One region of the Microbulbifer spongiae genome, then DNA from elsewhere that is predicted to be linked to it. Evidence: predicted binding sites of a transcription regulator. Region 1 holds the regulator's gene; each other region holds the start of a gene.
The links. Region 1 encodes LexA, which represses DNA repair genes until DNA is damaged. Its sites were predicted from a motif close to ACTGTNTNTANANACAGT; they were not measured.
Positions count from the first base shown of each region.

Region 2: M8T91_RS10560 (LexA family protein) is a predicted target of LexA. The motif match lies at 3,113-3,130, and genes of this name have one in related genera.
Region 3: recN (DNA repair protein RecN) is a predicted target of LexA. The motif match lies at 3,165-3,182, and genes of this name have one in related genera.

Region 1 is NZ_CP098023.1:1,859,777-1,866,769, forward strand. Features, by position in the region: gene topA (type I DNA topoisomerase) at 1-2,085, shown strand, start outside; gene M8T91_RS07915 (DUF6586 family protein) at 2,082-2,576, shown strand; gene M8T91_RS07920 (hypothetical protein) at 2,680-2,937, shown strand; gene lexA (transcriptional repressor LexA) at 3,010-3,615, opposite strand; gene M8T91_RS07930 (LOG family protein) at 3,776-4,414, shown strand; gene M8T91_RS07935 (TetR/AcrR family transcriptional regulator) at 4,790-5,422, shown strand; gene nagZ (beta-N-acetylhexosaminidase) at 5,470-6,486, shown strand; gene M8T91_RS07945 (mechanosensitive ion channel family protein) at 6,793-6,993, shown strand, end outside.
Region 2 is NZ_CP098023.1:2,507,144-2,514,136, reverse strand. Features, by position in the region: gene M8T91_RS10575 (efflux RND transporter permease subunit) at 1-837, opposite strand, end outside; gene M8T91_RS10570 (efflux RND transporter periplasmic adaptor subunit) at 843-1,961, opposite strand; gene M8T91_RS10565 (TetR/AcrR family transcriptional regulator) at 1,987-2,715, opposite strand; gene M8T91_RS10560 (LexA family protein) at 3,145-3,534, shown strand; gene M8T91_RS10555 (O-methyltransferase) at 3,768-4,436, shown strand; gene M8T91_RS10550 (VOC family protein) at 4,959-5,357, opposite strand; gene M8T91_RS18915 (hypothetical protein) at 5,360-5,578, opposite strand; one part of gene M8T91_RS10545 (IS3 family transposase) at 5,833-6,097, shown strand; one part of gene M8T91_RS10545 (IS3 family transposase) at 6,097-6,959, shown strand.
Region 3 is NZ_CP098023.1:3,205,766-3,212,758, reverse strand. Features, by position in the region: gene fur (ferric iron uptake transcriptional regulator) at 136-546, shown strand; gene M8T91_RS13410 (1-acyl-sn-glycerol-3-phosphate acyltransferase) at 611-1,255, opposite strand; gene recN (DNA repair protein RecN) at 1,447-3,117, opposite strand; gene grpE (nucleotide exchange factor GrpE) at 3,344-3,985, shown strand; gene dnaK (molecular chaperone DnaK) at 4,107-6,053, shown strand; gene dnaJ (molecular chaperone DnaJ) at 6,319-6,993, shown strand, end outside.

The DNA of each region.
Region 1 (6,993 bases):
GGGTTGTCTGCAGGGCGCGTGCAGTCTGTGGCCGTACGCCTTGTCGTGGAGCGGGAGCGGGAGATCCGTGCCTTTATTCCGGAAGAGTACTGGTCCCTGTTTGCAGACACAAAAACCGATAATGCCGACAAGCTGCGCCTTGAAGTCAAAAAGCAGGCAGGTCAGGTATTCCGGCCCGTCAATGAGGCCCAGGCGAATAGCGCCGTGCGGCAACTGGAGTCCAGTGCGTTTGTTGTTAGCGGGCGGGACGACAAACCGACCAGCTCCAAGCCCGGTGCCCCGTTTATCACCTCGACATTGCAGCAAGCGGCGAGCAACCGCCTCGGTTTCGGTGTGAAGAAGACCATGACCCTGGCTCAGCGTTTGTATGAAGCGGGGCATATTACCTACATGCGTACCGATTCCACTAATCTCAGTGGCGAGGCTGTGGAATCTGCCCGGGAATATATCGGCGAGCACTACGGCGATCCGTATCTGCCGAAGGTGCCTAACACCTACAGCAGCAAGGCAGGGGCCCAGGAGGCCCACGAGGCCATTCGACCCTCCGATGTGCGTGTGGGCCCGAATATGCTATCGGGGGCAGAACGCGATGCGGAAAGGCTCTACAACCTAATCTGGCAACAGTTTGTCGCCTGCCAGATGACGCCAGCACAATTTACCTCTACCTCAATCGTGGTCAGCGCCGGCGAATTTGAACTGCGCGCTCGCGGCCGGGTTATCCGCTTTGACGGGTTCCTCAAAGTGGCGCCTTCCGGGGGCAAAAAGGAGGAGGATCTGGAACTGCCGGACGTAAAAGTCGGCGACAGGCTCGCCCTGCAGAAATTGGACCCGAAACAACATTTCACCAAACCCCCAGCGCGTTTTAGTGAGGCGGCCCTGGTGAGAGAATTGGAAAAACGCGGCATTGGCCGGCCCTCCACCTATGCGTCAATCATTTCCACCATTCAGGACCGCGGCTATGTGCGTTTGGAAAACCGGCGTTTCTACGCGGAAAAGATGGGCGACATTGTTACCGATCGCCTCAGTGAAAGCTTCAAAAATTTAATGGACTATGGTTTTACCGCGAACCTGGAAGAGTCCCTGGATGCGGTGGCCGAGGGGGAGAAAGGTTGGAAACAGTTACTCGATGAGTTCTATCGGGACTTCTCCGCTCGCCTGGAAAAGGCGCAGTCTACCGATAAGGGCATGCGTCGCAATACTCCGACTGACACGGATATTACCTGTAGCAGGTGCGGACGCCATATGCAAATTCGCACGGGTTCCACCGGGGTATTCCTGGGCTGTTCCGGTTATGCTCTGCCCCCGAAGGAGCGCTGCGTCAATACCATGAACCTGGTATCCGGCGATGAGGCGGTGGATGCGGACACAGATGAGGAAGCGGAATCCCGCCTTTTGCGCGAGAAGCGCCGTTGCGCCAAATGTGGCACGGCCATGGACAGCTACCTGCTGGATGAGCACCGCAAGCTCCACATCTGTGGTAACAATCCAGATTGCAGCGGTTATGCAATTGAGCAGGGCACCTTTAAGATCAAAGGGTACGATGGCCCGGTGATCGAGTGTGACAAGTGCGGCAGTGACATGCAACTGAAGTCTGGCCGTTTTGGTAAGTACTTTGGTTGTACCAATGAAGCTTGTAAAAACACCCGTAAGTTATTGAAAAATGGCCAACCGGCGCCGCCGAAAATGGACCCGGTGCCCATGCCGGAGCTGGTGTGCTTGAAAGTGGATGACCACTATATTCTGCGCGATGGTGCCACCGGGCTTTTCCTGGCCGCGAGTCAGTTCCCTAAAAAACGCGAAACACGCGCCCCCCTGGTCAAAGAGTTACTGCCTCACCAGAGCGAAATCGACCCCAAGTACAGCTTCCTTTTTTCTGCCCCGCTCAAAGACAACGAGGGGCGGGACACGGTGGTGCGTTTCAGTCGTAAGATGCAGCAGCAATATGTGCAGTCTGAAGAGGGGGGCAAAGCGACAGGATGGCGTGCTTTCTATCGCGAAGGCACTTGGCAGGTTGAGCCCGGTGGTAAAAGCACCGCTGCCAGACGTAAACCCCCGCGCAAGAAAGCCGCTCAAGGTAATCAATGACGAATCTCTATACGGGTCTGGTTGTCTCTGCGCTGCGCAAATGCCAGCTGTTGTTACAGTTGTCTGGCGAATCTGCCTTGCAAAACAGGGCCCTGCAAGAGGCGGCCCTGTTTCAGTTGTGGAAAGCCTACAAGGCTTACCTCGCTGAGCTGGCAAATGAATTGCAATTGGGTTTCGAGCCCGAGTCATTGCAAGTAGTCCTGGATAGTCTCAAGAGCCGGGGAGTGGTCAGTAGTGAGGCCAGGGAATTGTCCTTGCTCTACGCTGATCCAGATAGCTGGTTGAGCAAGCTGCTTCAATGCTGGAGAAAGCTGCAGCAGTATGCTCCCACACCCACAATGGAATCCGCGCGGAAAGGGGCAAACCTGATCCCACTGTGCAGTATGGCCTCCCCCACATCCGGTGCGCTTTCTGCTGAAATACTGCTGAAGTGGCATGGTGCTCTGAGCGAGTTGGTGCGCAGGCAGCGCGCCAGTTTGGAGGAGTGTTAAGGGTACCTGTGTACCATTTGCTTCGCTTGACTGCGCCCACTGAAACTTATAAATAGCCTGTGTTACACTGGGCGCAAATTGATTTGTGGTGAAGGAAAAGCAAATGTCCTCCGAAACTTTTGAGATTATCGAACTGGCCAATGGCGATGTGGCTTTGCGTCGCAGCGGCCACAAGGAGGACCCTCTGGTGAGTATCCATTTCTCAGCCGAGAGTCTCCAGTTTATGAGAAAACACAAGGTGGCTATTGCCCGGGCTATGCTGGAAGCGGGCATTGAGGCTGTACACAATCTGGATGACCTGGAGCCGGGTTACTTTGAGGAAGACGAGGAATCACTGCCGGTTAACCATACGATCCATTGATCGAGGGGTTACCCCGAAGAGGTTTCAACAGCGGCCAATGGCCGCTGTTTTTCGTATTAAGGCGTGATCAAATCAAGGGGTTTGGCGAATGACGCCCACCGCCAGCCCCTCAATCACAAAGTGGTTGTCCCGCATATCCACCTGAATGATGTCGAAGTCCTCATTTTCAGGCAGCAACTGCACCGCCGCCTGGTTGCCTTTGCGGCGGAAGCGTTTCACGGTGACCTCCTCGTCAATACGTGCCACAACAATCTGCCCATTCCTGACCTGCTCGGTTTTCTGTACCGCGAGCAGATCCCCGTCGAGTATGCCCGCATCGCGCATACTCATCCCGTGTACCCGGAGCAGGTAGTCTGCCGGCGGGCGAAAGAAGTTGGCAGGGAGATGGCAATAGTCCTCGATGTGTTCTGCCGCGAGAATGGGGTGGCCTGCGGCAACACGACCAATGATGGGAAGGCCGGATTGGTGGTCGGGAATCCGAATGCCGCGGGAAGCGCCGGCGACCATCTCAATGGCTCCTTTGCGCGCCAGGGCTTTCAGGTGCTCTTCTGCGGCATTGGGTGACCGGAAGCCCAGCTCCTGGGCAATTTCCGCCCGGGTTGGCGGATAACCAGTTTCTTCCAAATAGGTTTTGATCAGCTCTAGTACTTGGGTTTGTCGGGCAGTGAGATTGGTCATGGGGTTACCTGGTATTCTGTATTTTTATACAGTTGCTGGGATTATATACAGAATTGATGTCTATGCAATCCCAATGCACCCCCGCTGTATATGCTGCTACATTGGTTATGAAAACTGGGAATGAAACACGATTGTTGAAAGGCCTGACAGAGAGGGAACGATGCTGGATGCAAAAATGGCCGAGGCATGGCGGGTGCTGCGTATACAGTCGGAGTTGGTAGATGGCATTGAGCGTTTGATTGCACTCAGTGGCGCGGTTACGGTTTTTGGGGGCGCGCGTTTTACCGAGAGTAGCCCCGAGTACCGGCAGGGTGTGAAGCTCGGTGAGCTATTGGCCGCAGAGGGTATTTCGGTAATCACCGGTGGAGGACCGGGTTTGATGGAGGCGTGTAATCGCGGAGCTTTTGCCCTGCCGGGTACTTCAATTGGGTTGAACATTGAGCTTCCTTTTGAACAGACAGCCAACCCGTATCAGGATATCAGTTTAAATTTCCGTTATTTCTTTGTGCGTAAATTTATGTTTGTCAAACACGCTGTGGGCTTTGTGGGTCTGCCGGGGGGTTACGGTACTTTGGATGAATTGTTTGAGGCATTAACTTTGGTTCAGACACAAAAAGTGCGGCGGTTTCCCATTGTATTAGTGGATAGAAACTACTGGCGTGGTCTCTACAACTGGCTGGTGGATACGGTCTTGGAGCGAGATTGCATTGATGCAGGCGATCTGGATTTATTCCATATCGTGGAAACGGTAGAGGAGGCGGCAGACCTGATACTGCAATTTATGCGGCCCCAGGAGTAAGCGGAATTTTTCCCGTGTGTTGCGCCTGCCTCCTTCTCGTATTTTAATCGGCAAACAAAGCGTCGCATTTAAAAAACAACGCAATTGAACGGGCTGCTTTTGTGACTCGCACCGGCCCGGAGCTGCTGGCTGCGCCGCTTGTGTTGCAATGACCCGGCAATGTATGCCACGGCCGGGTTAGCCATAACTGAGCGAATCATACCTCTCCAAAGGAGCGGTCTGTATCGACAATGTGCTCCCAACCGCTAGCCCCCTGATCACAGCCTCAATGATTGATCGGGATGTGGGAGTAGAATAGGGTGTCGACAGACCGGCGGTGGAGTGTGCTAGTCTGGCCAGAATCAAACACCTGTTTTAAATCCTGGTTGACTGCTTATGAGCCATACGGACACCGTTAGCCGCATACTGGACGCCGCAGAGATCCTGTTTGCGGAGCGCGGCTTTACCGAGACATCCTTAAGGACAATTACCAGCACGGCCGGGGTCAACCTGGCCGCCGTCAATTATCACTTTGGTTCAAAGAAGGCATTGATTCAGGCGGTGTTTGAACGTTTTTTAACCCCGTTCACCTGCGCGCTGGAGTCAGAACTGGACGGGTGTGCTGCATCTGGTCGACACCTGCGTGTGGAAGACCTGCTGGGGAGTCTCTACCGGGTGGGGCTCGGCAGCCTCGGTGAACATGGTCGCGATCCCCAGCGTTTCATGCGCCTTTTAGGGTTGGCCTATACGCAGTTCCAGGGGCATTTGCGCCGTTTTATCGTGTCCCGGTATGGCGATAGCTACCGCCGTTTTGCCGGTCTGCTGGCAGAGGCCCTCCCCGGGATAGACCCCGTCACCTTCTACTGGCGCCTGTACTTCATGCTGGGTGCAACCATCTTTACACTGTCGAGTTTCGATGCCATAGAGGCTATCCTGAGAGAGGATTTTGGTGCGCAGAGCAGTTTGCCAGAGACCCTGGAACGACTGGTGCCTGCTGCCGCTGCCATGCTACAGGTTGTTGAAACATAGCCTCTGAAAGGGGTGTTCAGGCGGCGGAACTATTCAAGGAGCTTATTATGTCCGCACCGCTGGGACCGATTATGGTCGATATCGAGGGACTTGAACTTTCCAGTGAGGATTGTGAATTGCTGCAGCATCCACTCGTGGGAGGGGTGATTTTTTTCGCGCGTAACTACCACAACCGGGCCCAATTGCAGGAGTTGATCGCGGCGATCCGTGCGTTGCGCCCGGAGTTGTTGTTGGCTGTCGATCAGGAAGGGGGCAGGGTCCAGCGTTTTCGCGATGAATTTACCCGTCTGCCATCCCTGCAGTCCCTGTCCGCAAGAGCCTCACAAAAGCAATTGCGGGATGTGGGTTGGCTGTTGGCAGCGGAATTGCTGGCAGTGGGAGTGGATTTCAGTTTTGCGCCGGTTTTGGATGCAGATGATGCCTACAGTCGGGTTATTGGTGACCGCAGTTTTTGCGCAGATCCGAAACGCCTGACGGCATTTGTACGCCCATTTATTCAGGGTATGCGGGAGGCGGGCATGGCGGCTACCGGCAAGCATTTTCCCGGCCACGGCCACGTGCTTGAAGACAGCCATATGGAATTGCCCGAGGATGGGCGCACCCTGGATCAGGTGATGGAGTCCGATGCCTTGCCATTTATTGATTGTATCGGTACCTCGGAGCTGGACGCAGTGATGCCGGCTCATATTCACTTCGTGAATGTCGATGACCGGCCTGTGGGCTTTTCCCGCTACTGGCTACAGGATATCCTGCGGGGACGCCTTGGCTTTGACGGGGTTATCATTAGCGATGACCTTTCCATGAAAGGTGCCGCTATCATTGGCGGCTATGGGGAGAGAATTCGGGCTGCCCTGGAGGCCGGCTGCGATATGGGGGTAGTGTGCAACAATCGTGAGGGGGCCCGGGAAGCCCTCGCCGCCCTGCAGGGGTTTGTGCCACAACCAGAATCCCGTGTGCGCCTGAGCGCCATGCGCGGCAGGCCCTCTATCACTGCCTGGGCTGAACTGGAAACGAATGCCCGTTGGCACAGAACGCGCGACTGGCTTTCAACCTGGCACCATTGACTGCCGCCGGGTGGATCGCTGTGGATTGTTGGTTCTTCAGAGTATCCATGGCACGCGTTTTAGCCTAGAGAATTTCCGGGTATTCAGCGGCCGTGAACCCTCTGCCCTACCTGTCCGATGAGATCGTCAAGACAAATGGGCTGACTCTGCGTTACAGCGCCATCGCGGTTGCGTCTGAGATTGTTGGCTTGGTGCCAATAAGGTATTGAGATTACCTCTGGCTGTGGTGCCAGGGTAGCCCCACCCTAAGGTGGAAGCGTTGAGGAGGTAGGGGGCTGTAACGTTGTTAGCATTTAGGGGGTATTGGTGGAATCTGTAGAGCACTTACTTCTGACCTGGTTTGGTGAGAATCGCGCCTGGATCGTGATCGTCTTCCTGTTCGTGCTGATTGCGGCAGTAGTTGCCTGGATGTATGGCCGTTTCGTCCTGCGGTTCGCAGCTCGGGCTGAAAAGACAGAAAATCCCTGGGATGATGCCCTGGTGCGGGCACTGTCGCCCCCGGGGCAG
Region 2 (6,993 bases), 650 kb from region 1:
AAAGACGGTCTCTGCCTGGTCGACACGGGACAGGTCATCACCCCGATCTTCGCCAAGCTCAACGCGCGCAATGTCCATGAGGCGTATTAATACACCCTCCCGATTGCTGACAATTAATTGTTCAAAATCGTCCACATTGCGCAGTGTGGCATTGGTCTGCAGGCTGATCTGTTGCCCAGCATTTTTGGTTTTGCCAATTGCCGCGAGTACATTGTTGTTCGACAATGCCTGAATCACTTGATCTGCGCTGAGACCCAGGGCGGCGAGACGGATGGGGTCAAGCCAAATCCGCATCGCCGGGTCGCGACCCCCTTCCAGGGCAATGCGCTGGACACCGCCGATAGAAGCCAGTTGTGGCTGCACATGGCGCGCTAAATAATCGGTTATAGTTGACCGAGACCACCCTTCGCTGTTCACATTTAAATAAAATAATGCTTGTGGCTGATCAGAGCGGCGTACAGAAATAGACGGATCGAGTGCGTTACCGGGTAATTCAGAACGGATCTGGTTCATTCTAGAGTTCAGCTCTGCCAGCGCTTCGCTACTGTTTTCATCCAGTTTCAGCCACACCGCTACGTTGCTTAGCCCAGCTGTGGTGGTAGATTCGACATAGTCAACACCGGGAGTGGTCATCGCAATCCGCTCGATTGGGTCGGTGACAAAACCCTGGACTGCATCTGGCGAAGCGCCTGGGTAGGCAGTGGTGATCAGGATATTGGCACTTTCCAGTTGGGGGAACTGTACAACAGCGATTTTAAACGCTGCGAAACTACCAGACAGGAGTAAGACAATTGAGAGAACGATAGAGAGAACCGGCCGCTTAACGAAAATATCCATCCCGGTTACTCTTGCTTTGTTGTGGTGATGACTGGCCGATCACTGATTTGTGCAAGCATGCCTGGGTACAACTTGAAAGAGCCTGCTGTGGCTACCAAGTCACCATGGTTCAAATCACCCACAACGAGTGTGCGCTCTTGTTGCTCGCTTTCTACAGAAACAGGGATACGTCGCGCTCGATAGTATCCGGCCTTTTCATGATCCGGATCAAGGGCGAAAACAAATTGCCCCCCTCTGTCACTGCGAATGGATTGAACCGGCAGTGCCGACAATAACCTGGCCTGTCCAACAGGCACCTCAACTTTGACGGATGCATTATGGGTGAGTTGCTGTGCGCCTTCTGTCACCAGCGCACGATACAGTCGGCTACGTGAGCCAGCCGTAATCACCGAGTCACCGGCAATGATGGTTGCATTGAAATAAGCACTATTGATTTGATCATATGAACGTATCAGCTGTGCGCGGACTATGATGCCCATAGCGAGTTCACCGTAAAACTGCGGTAAGCTGAAATCAACCCACCTCTCTTTTGTGCTGCCAACCAGGGTGGTGATTTTGGTATTGATGTTGAGGTATTGGCCAACTTCAAATTGATGGATGCCAATCACGCCATCAAACGGTGCACGAATTGTTCGCCGACTGATAATGCTGCGGGTCGCCGCAATATCGGCTTTGATTACGTTCCACTCTGCAAGAGACCGCTCAGTGGTTTCCTCGCTGACGGCATCGGATTTTCGCAGTTCAACACCACGCCTGTAGACAGATTCAGCAAGTTTGGCGCGTACTTCTTCGGAGGAGAGGTTGGCCAGTTGCTCGCTGATATCAAGCTGTAGGATGACTTCGCCCTTTTTGACGGCGGCCCCGGATTGGAAATTAACGGCAGTAATATAACCTGGCAGTTCATTGCGCAGGGTGACCTGCTGCGGCGCAACCACAACCCCGAGCGCAGTAACCTTGGGAACATGTGTGGTGGGTTTAGCCAGTTCTGCTTCAACAGTCTCGAAATATTCGGGCTGTTCCTCTACCGCATCAATGGTGGCTTTGATTTCAAAAAATTTATAAACGCCAAGCCCACTCACAATTACACCGGCCACTGTGATAATGGCTATCCATCGTAAAATCATCGCGATAGCTCCGACAACCCATTTATCATCGATAGCCTCGCTCTGTTAGTAAGGCACTTGCCTTTTCTATGCCCTGTTTATCCAGTGGTTTTTTCCAGGGAAAGCTGTTGATGAACCGTTGTGCGCCATTTAATAGCACATGATTGGTTGGGATTGGGAATGGCAACTTGGCAGTGACCTGGTGTTGTTCAAACGCAAATCGCTGGTACGCGACTTGTACAAACCCTACATGCATGGACCACAGACTCACACAAATGGTATCGAGCATTATTTCCCGGTCACTGTCACCGGTGATGAGTTCACCGGTATTACAGGCTCGAACCATGGCAGCCTCAAATACCTGTCCGATTTCGGTATTGATATGTCTCAGTTTCTCGATCCAGCCGCTTGAAGCGCGTTGAAGCACAGCCTGGTTGCTGACAAGCATCTTTAATTGTGCCCCAAATGGATAGTGATGGAACTTGTCGGACAGCACAAGCATGGTCGCGACCAATCGTTCCGGTGTGCTTAGAGGCAGATTCATTACATCCGTAAACACATTGCGCTCATAGCTAAAAGCGTGTGTTGACAGTGCGACCAAAACATCTTCCTTGGATTGCACATGCTTGTAGATTGAACCCATCGACAGACCAGCTTCCTTGCTAACCGCTGCCATCGTGAAGTCGAGAATTGAGCTTTGTTCTATGCATTTCACAGCGGCTTCCAGAATCATAGCTTCCTGTTCGCCGGCACTTTTTGTGAGGGATCGCGGCATCAGTGTTCTCCAGTATGTCGATTGTGGTCAGAATCTGCATCCTGCTCGAATAAAGTTCGAATAATATTCGAATATAATTATTGTGTCAATAGATTGATAGCAGGATAGCGTGCCTGGTTGAGGTCTTACGGTGTCCAGACCCAGACCCAGACCCAGACCCAGAGGGCCGGGGCTGGCTAATACTGGCCGGTTTCAAGGCATGGGAGGCAAAAGTCTGCAATATGGAGCTACCCCGTGAGCCAGTGCTGGCCATCTCTGTTCAGCGGTTTGTGGCGACAGGCGAAAAGTATGGGTGGAGATTCCCTGGAGGGTGCCAACCCGGATTCTGGCCCTTCTGGAAGCTTAGAGGTCTCTCGGTCACTGATTATTCTTGCCCGCCTGGCACTCGCAGCATTAATCTGTATGTATATACAGTCTACAGGTGTCCTTATGAAACTCTCTTCTCTCTACAGTAGCGGCGTTGCCTGCGGCTTTCCCTCTCCAGCTGATGATCACCTGGAATCTGCACTCAGCCTGGATGCGCATCTAATCTCCAGGCCAGCGGCAACCTATATGGTTCAGGCCAACGGAGACTCCATGGTGGAGGCGGGCATCCATGATCGTGACTTGCTTATTGTCGATCGATCGCTAACTCCGGTACATGGTGACGTTGTAGTGGTGGCTCTGGATGGCCAGTTAACATGCAAAATTCTAGACAGGAAGCGAGGATGCTTATTGTCGGCCAACTCCAAATACCCGGCCATCTCTGTCTTGGAGGGTCAGGAGCTGGTAGTGGAAGGAGTGGTGAAAGCGTCGGTTCGCTACCATAGAGGAGGTTGAACCAACTGCTGTTAGTATATTCAGCCAGCTTAGAGAGTAACTTCTGAGTCGGGTGGTCTAGAGGGCGCAGCGTTGAAGAATGAACGGTTGGCATGGTATTACCGCTGCACAGGGCCTTGTGCTGAGCAAATACGGTGCTGGCGAGGGCTCGAATTGTCAAATTGGCTACAGAGAAGCATACTGGTCTTGCGCGGTCATATCATCTCACAAGTCAATGGAAATGGGCATATCTTATGAGCAGCCAAACTCGAGATTTTCCTCCTGCTGTACGGGAATATATCCTTAACACCGGTATGCGAGAGCACCCTGTACTGATTGAACTTAGGAATGTCACCCGTACGTATACCCAGGCTGAGATGCAAATCTCACCCGAACAAGGGCAGCTGATGGCGCTGCTGGCAAGACTGATAAAGGCCAGGAGAGCGATTGAGGTAGGTGTGTTCACCGGTTACAGTGCATTGTCTGTGGCCATGGCCCTGCCGGAAACCGGGGAAATGATCGCCTGCGACATCAATAAAGAATACACTGACACAGCCAGAGCCTTTTGGACACAGGCAGGGTGTTCTCAGAAAATAAAACTCTATCTTGCCCCTGCTTCAGAGACTCTGGCAAAGCTGATCGAGCAAAAGCAACACAACCAGTTTGACATGGCCTTTATTGATGCTGATAAAACTGGTTATGACACTTACTACGAGCAGTGCCTACAATTGATCCGCCCTGGTGGTCTTATTTTAGTCGACAACGTACTCTGGGGGGGCAGTGTTGTAGATGACGACAAAAACGACCCGGATACCCTGGCCATCAAAGCCCTGAATCAGAAAATTCATAAAGACAACCGGGTTGATATGCTGCTTTTGCCCGTTGGGGACGGGTTAACCATTGTTACTAAAAGAGATGTTTGAGTTTCGATTCGGAGCGAGAGAGACTTTCTTTTGGTCATGCAACATTTCCTGAGGCGACTGTTGGCTTTTTTCAACTCGTATTTGCCAAAGGGTGGCAGATTGTAAGTGATATCATTGGTCCTCCCAGTATAATAAGCAGAAGCAAGGTTAAACATGAGTGTCAAACACCGCAAACCGGAAGGGATTGTCACGACTTTTCCGCAGATTGAGGTGTTATACAATCGAAGGATATCGCGGAGTAAAGTATGGTGGGATACAGGGGAGTGCGGTAGACAAAGGTGGGATGCCTTTGGCTACTGCTTGTAACTATTTTATAAGGTCAATACTATTTGCATGCCAAGAAGCACCATGTAAATCCTTGTCCATTTCATTGAATTAATTCTCTTACCTGTAAAGCAATACTATCATTAGTAGGTCAGTCAAGTTCCCCATCTTCACTGATATTTTCTGGGTCTTCCTCTAATTGTGTAGGTCGAAAAGGCCACTGACCTAAGCAAGACCCACTTTTTTGTGTGAAAGTGTCTAATTGAAATGCTGCGTCATTTCCACCAGCTGTATTAGATTCCCACATGTATCATTGAGAATGGCCATTTTGACGTCTCCTGCTTCCATCGGCTCTTGTATAAATGTAACACCAGAGTTGCTTAGACGCTTGAATTCCGAGTCGAGGTCTGCAACTTGAAAAGAAGCGAAGGGAATTCCATCTTCGAGTAAAGCCTGCTTGAAGGGAGGTACAGCGGAATGGGCGCTTGGCTCAAGCAATAGTTCAGTTCCTTTGGGGTCATCTTTCGACACAACTGTAAGCCATCGATACTCACCTAGAGGGAGATCTTGCTTCTTCTCAAAACCAAGAATTTCAGTGTAGAAGTTGAGGGCTTTTTCTTGATCATCGACGAAAACGCTAGTTACATAGATTTTCATATTCAATCTCCAAATGTTGATAGCCAGCCGGACGCTAAACTTGAAAGACAGGACTTGTCCAAGGTATGAAGCTTAGTTGTACCTTTCCATTCAATAGTGATTATTCCCGCTGATTCGAGCACTGCTAAATGTCTTGAAAGAGCTTGCCGGCTGGAAGATATTCCATGCACAGCAGATATGCGGCTGCATATCTCAAACAATGACTGCTTTTCACGAATCATTAACTCGTCGATTATCCGCCTTCTAGTACTGTCACCAAGGGCCTTAAATAAGCTGTTAAGCTCTGTTTCTTCGCTTGATTTAATCACAATCTTATAATGCAACAATACTGTTGCATTTACAAGCTTAATACTATCACAGACCCTATATTTGTCGATTAAGATGCATTTATATGTATGAAATATGTTTGTATAAGCATTTGGTCCTCCCCCCTTGAAGTGGTCCACCCGTATAATTAGGAGACGGAGGGCTAAACATGGGAATCAAACATCATAAGCCGGAAGAAATTGTCACGAAGCTGCGGCAGATTGAGGTGCTCTGCGGTCAGGGAATGTCGCGTTTGGATGCGATACGCCAGATGCAAATAACTGAGCAGACGTTCTATCGCTGGCGTAAGCAGTATGGCGGGATGGGAACCGACCAACTGAAGGAACTCAAGCGACTACAAAAGGAGAATGAGCGGTTGCGCCGAGCAGTATCGGATCTCACGCTGGACAAGTTGGTTCTGTCAGAGGCTGCCAAGGGAAACTTCTGAGCCCTTCACGTCGCCGTGCTTGTATTAACCACCTACGAAGTCGATTTCACATTTCTGAGCGTCGGGCGTGCCGTGTTTTGGGCCAGCACCGGTCCACGCAAAGGCGCCTGCCTGTTGGCCGTTCCGACGAAAACCGTTTGGTTGCTGACATGGTTGAGCTTGCGCGACAGTACGGTCGATACGGCTATCGCCGGATTGCAGCTTTACTGAGAGATGCGGGCTGGCAAGTGAACAACAAGCGCGTGGAACGACTGTGGCGGCGTGAGGGGCTGAAGGTTCCAATGAAACAACCAAAGGAGGGACGGCTCTGGCTAAATGACGGGTCGTGTGTTCGACTGCGTCCGGAGTATCCGAACCATGTCTGGTCGTATGACTTTGTTCACCATCGGACTAGCGATGGGAAAGCATTCCGAATGCTGAACATCCTGGACGAGTACTCCCGAGAATGCCTGGCAATCCGGGTAAAACGAAAGCTGAACTCAACAGAAGTGATTAATGTATTAACAGATCTGTTCATTTTACGCGGTGTTCCCGCCTACATCCGGTCAGATAATGGTCCGGAGTTTATTGCACAGGCGGTCAGGGACTGGATCACATTTGCTGGTGCAAAGGTGGCTTACATAGAGCCGGGTTCACCCCGGGAGAATGGGTACTGTGAAAGCTTCAACGCCCGGCTCAGAGACGAGCTTCTAAACGGTGAAATATTCTATACGTTACAAGAGGCGGAAATTATTATTGAGGAGTGGAGGAAGCACTACAACACCAAGCGGCCACACAGTGCCTTGGGCTACCGCCCACCGGCCCCGGAAACCACCGTGGAGAAAGAGCCACGGCCCGCTATGCACTAACATTTAAACTGGACCACCTTGGTGGGGCTGATCA
Region 3 (6,993 bases), 1.3 Mb from region 1:
AGGACGTGGGATAATAACCGAAGAAGAGGCTTGCTGACAGAAGGGTGCTTTGCTCTCTCAGTCGATTGTCGATCCCTGCAGCGGGCCGTTTCAAGTAAAGACCATTATTAGAATCCTGTCGGGAAACGTCTATTCATGTCAAATCAAAACCAGGAGTTGCGCAAGGCCGGCCTCAAGGTCACGCTGCCGCGGGTAAAGATTCTACAGTTGCTTGAAAGTACCACTGAACAGCACTTGAGTGCTGAAGATGTCTACAAGCTGCTGCTGGAAGCGGGAGAGGATGTGGGTCTGGCCACCGTTTACCGGGTTCTGACCCAGTTTGAGAGCGCGGGTCTGGTTATGCGCCACAACTTCGATGGCGGCCATTCCGTGTTTGAACTGGATCGTGGGGATCACCACGATCACATGGTATGTACCGATACCGGTAAAGTGATTGAGTTTCACAATGAGGAGATTGAGGAATTACAGCGCCAGATCGCCGATGAGCACGGCTATGAGCTGACCGGCCACAGCCTGGTGCTCTACGTTAAAGAAAAAGAACAGTAGGCATCGCGGGGTGTGACGTTTGCGCCCCCCCTCTGTCCCCAACCTGCGCCAGCGGTTGGGGCTGTTACTGGCATGGGGGCGCGTAGCGTTCCGGGAATTTGCCGATTTTGTCCGCGTAGAACGCCCGCAACTTATTCAGTTCCACCTCCAGGTTTTCACCCAGCTGTGCGATCGGGCCAATGCCCACCTCTTTCTTGCGGAAATTAATAAAGCCCAGTACCACCGGTACCTTGGCATTGCGCGCGATATGATAAAAACCGGTTTTCCAGCGCTCCGCCATACCGCGTGTGCCCTCTGGCGGAATCGCGATAATCAGTTCCTTATTCAGCTTGAATTGTCTGATAGTGGCCTCCACCAGGTTGTTGGCCTTGCTGCGATTCACAGCAATACCGCCAAACCAGCGCATGGGCCCGCCCAGTGGGAATTTGAACAGCCTGTCCTTGCCCATCCACTGCGGGGTGAGTTTCAGCTTGAGCGCGGCCAGGATAAAGAAGTAACCGTCCCAGTTGGTGGTGTGGGGAGCCCCCAGCAGCACGTACTTTTTCAACTTCAATGAGTGTTGGTTGCCTTTTACGCGCCAGCCGTGCAACTTCAGCAGCAGTTTGGCGATCTGGCGGATCAGTGGGGTGACTACCGGGGTGTTAAAAATGGTTTTCTGCATAAACTTGGTCGATGCCATTTGGATGGAGCGCCAAGTATATGGTGACATCTGCCGCCAAACCCAGTCATTTCTGGTCTGCCCCGGCTTATGCTGCTGACAAACCGGCTATTTCGCCCAATTGGGGCGTGATCCATGGCGCATTTGTATAAGGGGGTACGGCCATGCACCTGTGCACTGGCCAGGCAGGCTGGTGGGCAGGGGGGAGTAAAAGCGGGGGCTGATTTGCACCCTTCGCGTGCTCAGACAGCCCGCGAAAGCATCTCTTCTGCGTGGGCCAGGGATTGGGCCGTGGCTTCTCCGCCAAGCATGCGAGCGATTTCTTCGCGGCGGTTATCCCCACTCAGTTCGCGCAGGGCAATAAAGGCACTGTCACCATCGGAGTGCTTCTCTACCAGGTAATGGCGGTGGGCCCGCGCTGCCACCTGGGCCAGGTGGGTGACACAGATCACCTGGCCATTGCGGCCGCTGTGCACCTCGCCCAACTGGCGCAGCAGGCGCCCGACCACATCTCCAGTGGCGCCGCCGATCCCCACATCCACTTCGTCGAATACCAGGGTGGGGGTGCGCGAGGTTCGCGCCGTTACAACCTGAATCGCCAGGCTCACCCGGGAAAGCTCTCCGCCGGAAGCGATTTTGCCCAGGGCGCGCGGCGGCTGTCCCGGGTTGGTGGTGATCAGCATCTCCACGTCTTCCAGACCGCGGCCGTTGGGCTTTGCCAGCGGGTGCAATGCCAGTTCCATGCGCACATGGGGCATGGCCAGCGCCGCCAATTGCCGGTTGACCGCCTCGGCCAATTGTTGTGCGGCTTTGCTGCGCAGCTGGCTCAGTTTGCCGGCGGCCTTGCGGAATTGGCACTCCAGTTCCTCGCACTCTGCGGCGCGTCGCTCAAGGGTATCTGCCGCGTTGATATCGTCCAGTTCTGCCTGTAGTTGCTGTTCCAGAGCGGGCAGCTCCTGTGGTTGTATCCTGTGCTTGCGGGCTGTCTGGTAGATTGCGCTGAGGCGGGCCTCCACCTCGGCCAGACGTTCCGGGTCCACCTCGAAGCGGTCTATATGGCGCGACAGGGTGTCTGCCGCCTCATCCACCTGAATGCGCGCGCTGTCGAGCATCTGCGACACTTCCAGCAGGGCCGGGGCCTGATCCGGTAGGGTCGAGAGCAGCTGCAGGGCGCGGTGCAGTTGCTCAGCGATATCCCCTTCGCCGCCGGACAGCAGCGCCGCCAGCTGGTAGCCGCCGTTGAGAAGGTCACCCGCTTTGGACAATTGGCGTTGCTCGCGCTCCAGCGCCTCAATCTCCCCCGTGCTCAGATCCAGTCGGGTCAGTTCCTGCAGCTGGTATTGCAGCAGGTGGCGTCGCGCTTCGGTCTCCTCGGCACTGTCTGCCAGGGCGCGGTAGTGGCGGTACTGTTCCTGCCAGGTCTTGAAACGGCTGCGGACTTCAGTGGCCAGTGTTTGGGCCTGGGCAAATTCATCCAGCAGGCGGCAGTGGGTTTCTTTATTCAGCAGGGACTGGTGTTCGTGCTGGCTGTGGATATCAATCAGTTGTTGCGCAAAAGCGCGCAATTGCAGGAGGGGTACGGGTTGGCCGTTGATATAGGCCCGCGAGCGACCGTCAGCGCCAATGGTGCGGCGCAGAATCACCTCTTGTCCCGCATCCATTTCCCGGGATACCAGCCAGTGTTCGGCGCTGGGGTGATCGGCAATATCAAAGGTGGCACTGATATCGGTGCGGCTGGCACCGGGGCGTACCAATTCGGCACTGCCGCGCCCGCCCAGGGCCAGTCCCAGCGCATCCAGGGTAATGGACTTCCCCGCGCCGGTTTCACCGGTGAGGGCGCTGGTACCGGGGCCGAACTCCAACTCCAGCTGTTCCACCAGGGTGAATTGGCTGATAGACAAATGCAGCAACATGGAAAACGCTTCTGTGTCTTTCTTTTTGAGGGCACTTTGGCCCGCCTATTGGTTATTTATACAGTATCTGCCTTGCGTTAGCTATAGCGCCAGTACCACATTACCCTGCCAGTGGGTGCTTACAGGAAAAACCTCTTGAACTGTGCGGTGTTGACCCCATATAGCCCCAGAGTCCGCCGGGCGGACCCAATCCATTACTGACAGAGTCGACGCGACGGAGAGAGCAGTGGCCAGAGAGCGCAGCGAAGATGACCAGATGACAGAGGGTGCGCAGCCGGAAGCGCTGGTGGACGAGCACCTGACAGAGACAGAAGAGGCGGCTCCCGCCGAGATTGAGGAACCATCCGCAACAGAGCGCCGGCAGGCCGAGGAAGCCCTGCTGGAAGAGGCCGAGAGCGCCGATGCCCTGCACGATGAAATCATCAAGCTGCAGGAGCAACTGGCGGTACAGAAGGATCTCGCCCTGCGTGCCCAGGCAGAGGGGCAGAATGCCCGCCGCCGCGCCCAGCAGGATGTCGAGCGCGCGCGCAAATTTGCGGTGGAGAAATTGCTGCAGGACTTGTTGCCGGTTGTGGACAATCTGGAGCGCGCCCTCGCCACCATTGATACCGAAGACGAGGCCAACAAGGCGCTGGCGGAAGGCATTGCGCTGACCCACAAATCGTTTATCGATACCCTGGCGAAAAATTCGGTGGAGGTTGTCGATCCGGCCGGCGAGCCATTCGACCCCGAACTGCACCAGGCCATGACCCAGGTGCCCAACGGAGAGGTGGAACCGAATACGGTTCTGGAAGTGTTTCAAAAAGGCTATCGCCTCAACGGCCGCCTGGTGCGTCCGGCCATGGTAGTGGTCAGCAAAGCACCGTAGCGGCGCCTGAGCCAGATAGCCTTGAATTTTATCGGCCGGCACCAATATAGCTGACATCAGGAATTATTCGCGCGATACACACAACAGTGCTGGCAGAGCGCATCAAACGAGGATTTTACAGATGGGAAAAATTATCGGCATCGACCTTGGCACCACCAACAGCTGTGTCGCGATACTGGATGGTGATAAAGCGCGCGTGATTGAGAATGCGGAGGGCGATCGCACAACACCCTCCATTGTTGCCTTTACTGACGACAATGAAATTCTGGTAGGCCAGTCTGCCAAACGCCAGGCGGTGACCAATCCCAAGAATACCCTGTTTGCGGTCAAACGCCTGATCGGCCGCAAGTTCAAGGACGATGTCGTACAAAAAGACATCAAAATGGTGCCATACACAATCGTTGAAGCCGAAAACGGTGACGCCTGGGTAGAAGCCAAGGGCGATAAGAAGGCGCCGCCACAGGTCTCCGCCGAAGTCCTCAAAAAAATGAAAAAGACCGCGGAAGATTTCCTCGGCGAGAAGGTGGAAGCCGCGGTCATTACGGTGCCAGCTTATTTCAACGATTCCCAGCGCCAGGCCACCAAAGATGCCGGCCGTATCGCCGGGCTCGATGTGAAGCGGATTATCAATGAGCCGACGGCTGCAGCGCTGGCCTACGGCCTCGACAAGCAGGGTGGAGACCGCACCGTAGCCGTTTACGACCTGGGTGGCGGTACCTTCGATATCTCCATTATCGAAATTGCGGACGTGGATGGTGAGAAGCAGTTTGAAGTGCTCTCCACCAACGGTGATACCTTTCTCGGTGGTGAAGACTTCGACCTGCGTCTGATCGACTACCTGGCGGCCGAATTCAAGAAAGACCAGGGCATCGATCTGAAAGGGGATCCGCTGGCCATGCAGCGCCTGAAGGAGGCGGCGGAAAAGGCCAAGATCGAACTGTCTTCCAGCCAGCAGACCGAAGTGAATTTGCCCTACATCACCGCAGATGCCACCGGTCCCAAACACCTGGTTGTAAAACTGACCCGCGCCAAGCTGGAAAGCCTGGTGGAGGATCTGGTTACCCGCTCCCTGGAACCGGTCAAAATTGCCCTGCAGGATGCGGATCTGTCCGCTTCCGGCGTAGACGAGGTTATCCTGGTCGGCGGCCAGACCCGCATGCCACTGGTACAGCAGAAGGTTACCGAGTTCTTTGGCAAAGAGCCGCGCAAAGATGTCAACCCGGATGAAGCTGTTGCCGTCGGTGCGGCCATTCAGGGTGCGGTATTGTCTGGGGATGTGAAAGACGTACTGCTGCTGGACGTGACACCGCTAACCCTGGGTATTGAAACCATGGGGGGGGTGGCGACGCCGCTGATTGACAAGAACACCACCATCCCGACCAAGAAGTCGCAGATTTTCTCTACTGCCGAGGACAATCAAACTGCCGTGACCATCCACGTGGTACAGGGTGAGCGCAAGCAGGCGTCCCAGAACAAATCCCTGGGCCGTTTCGACCTGGCCGATATTCCACCGTCGCCGCGTGGAATGCCGCAAATCGAGGTCACCTTTGATATCGACGCCAACGGTATTCTGCATGTTCACGCCAAGGACAAAGCCACCGGCAAGGAGCAGTCTATCGTGATCAAGGCATCCTCCGGCCTGTCCGAGGAGGAGATCGACAAGATGGTTGCCGACGCGGAAGCCAATGCGGAAGCGGACAAGCAGTTCGAGGAATTGGTGCAGACCCGCAATACCCTCGACAGCCTGATTTCAGCCACCAAGAAGACCCTGGAAGAAGCTGGTGACAAGGCAACTGCAGAGGAAAAGTCTGCGATTGAAGCGGCTATCTCCGGGGCGGAGGAAGCAGTGAAAGGCAACGACAAGGCCGCGATGGAAGCTGCCACTACCAAGCTGACCGAAGCCTCCGGCCCGGTTGCCCAGAAGATGTACGCCGAACAGGCCCAAGCGGCTGGTGCTGAAGGGAGCGCCGGTGCAGAGGCCCAGGGTGAGCAACCGTCTTCCGCGGGTGATGATGCGGTAGACGCTGAGTTCGAAGAGGTAAAGGACGACAAGAAAGAGGGCCAGTAGACGTCTACTGTTCACTTTGACGGCAGCTATTGCTCACTGTGGCTGCCGGAGAACTTCAGGGGTGCGGTGCCTTCCTCTCAAGGTCCCGCGCCCTGTGTTGTTTCAGGTACATGGATTTAAAGCCGAGGATGTTGGCAGTCTGCCAGAGTGGTGCCGCCCCTTGCGGCTTGGCAGAGCCCCGTAGCGGTGCGGGGGTTGGTTAGGGACTGAAAATTAGAAAGTTGAGTTTGGCTGTTTTTGATGCCAGACCAGAGAAAATAGCTTTATGTCGAAACGCGATTATTATGAAGTCCTGGGTGTCGAGCGCGGCGCTTCGGATGCAGAGCTGAAGAAGGCCTACCGGCGGGTGGCGATGAAGTTTCACCCGGACCGCAACCCCGATGACAAGGAAGCGGAAAATCGATTTAAAGAGGCCAACGAAGCCTACGAGGTGCTGGCGGATTCCCAAAAGCGCGCTGCCTATGACCAGTTTGGTCACGCTGGGGTCGAAGGCCAGATGGGCGGTGGCAGCGGTGGTGGTTTCGGCGGTTTCTCCGATATTTTCGGCGATGTGTTCGGCGATATCTTTGGCGGTGGTGGCGGTGGCCGCCGCGGTGGGCCGGCACGGGGTTCCGACCTGCGTTACGATCTCGAGCTGGACCTGGAAGACGCAGTGCGCGGCACGACCGTGAAGATCCGTGTACCCACCCTGGCTGCCTGCGATATCTGTCATGGTTCCGGTGCCAAACCCGGCTCTTCGCCGCAAACTTGTTCGACCTGTGGTGGGGCCGGTCAGGTGCGTATGCAGCAGGGATTCTTCTCTGTGCAGCAGACCTGTCCCAAGTGCCGCGGACGCGGCAGCATTATCTCCGACCCCTGTGTCCGTTGCCACGGGCGCGGTCGGGTGGAGGAAACCAAGACCCTGTCGGTCAAGGTGCCCCCCGGTGTGGATACCGGCGAC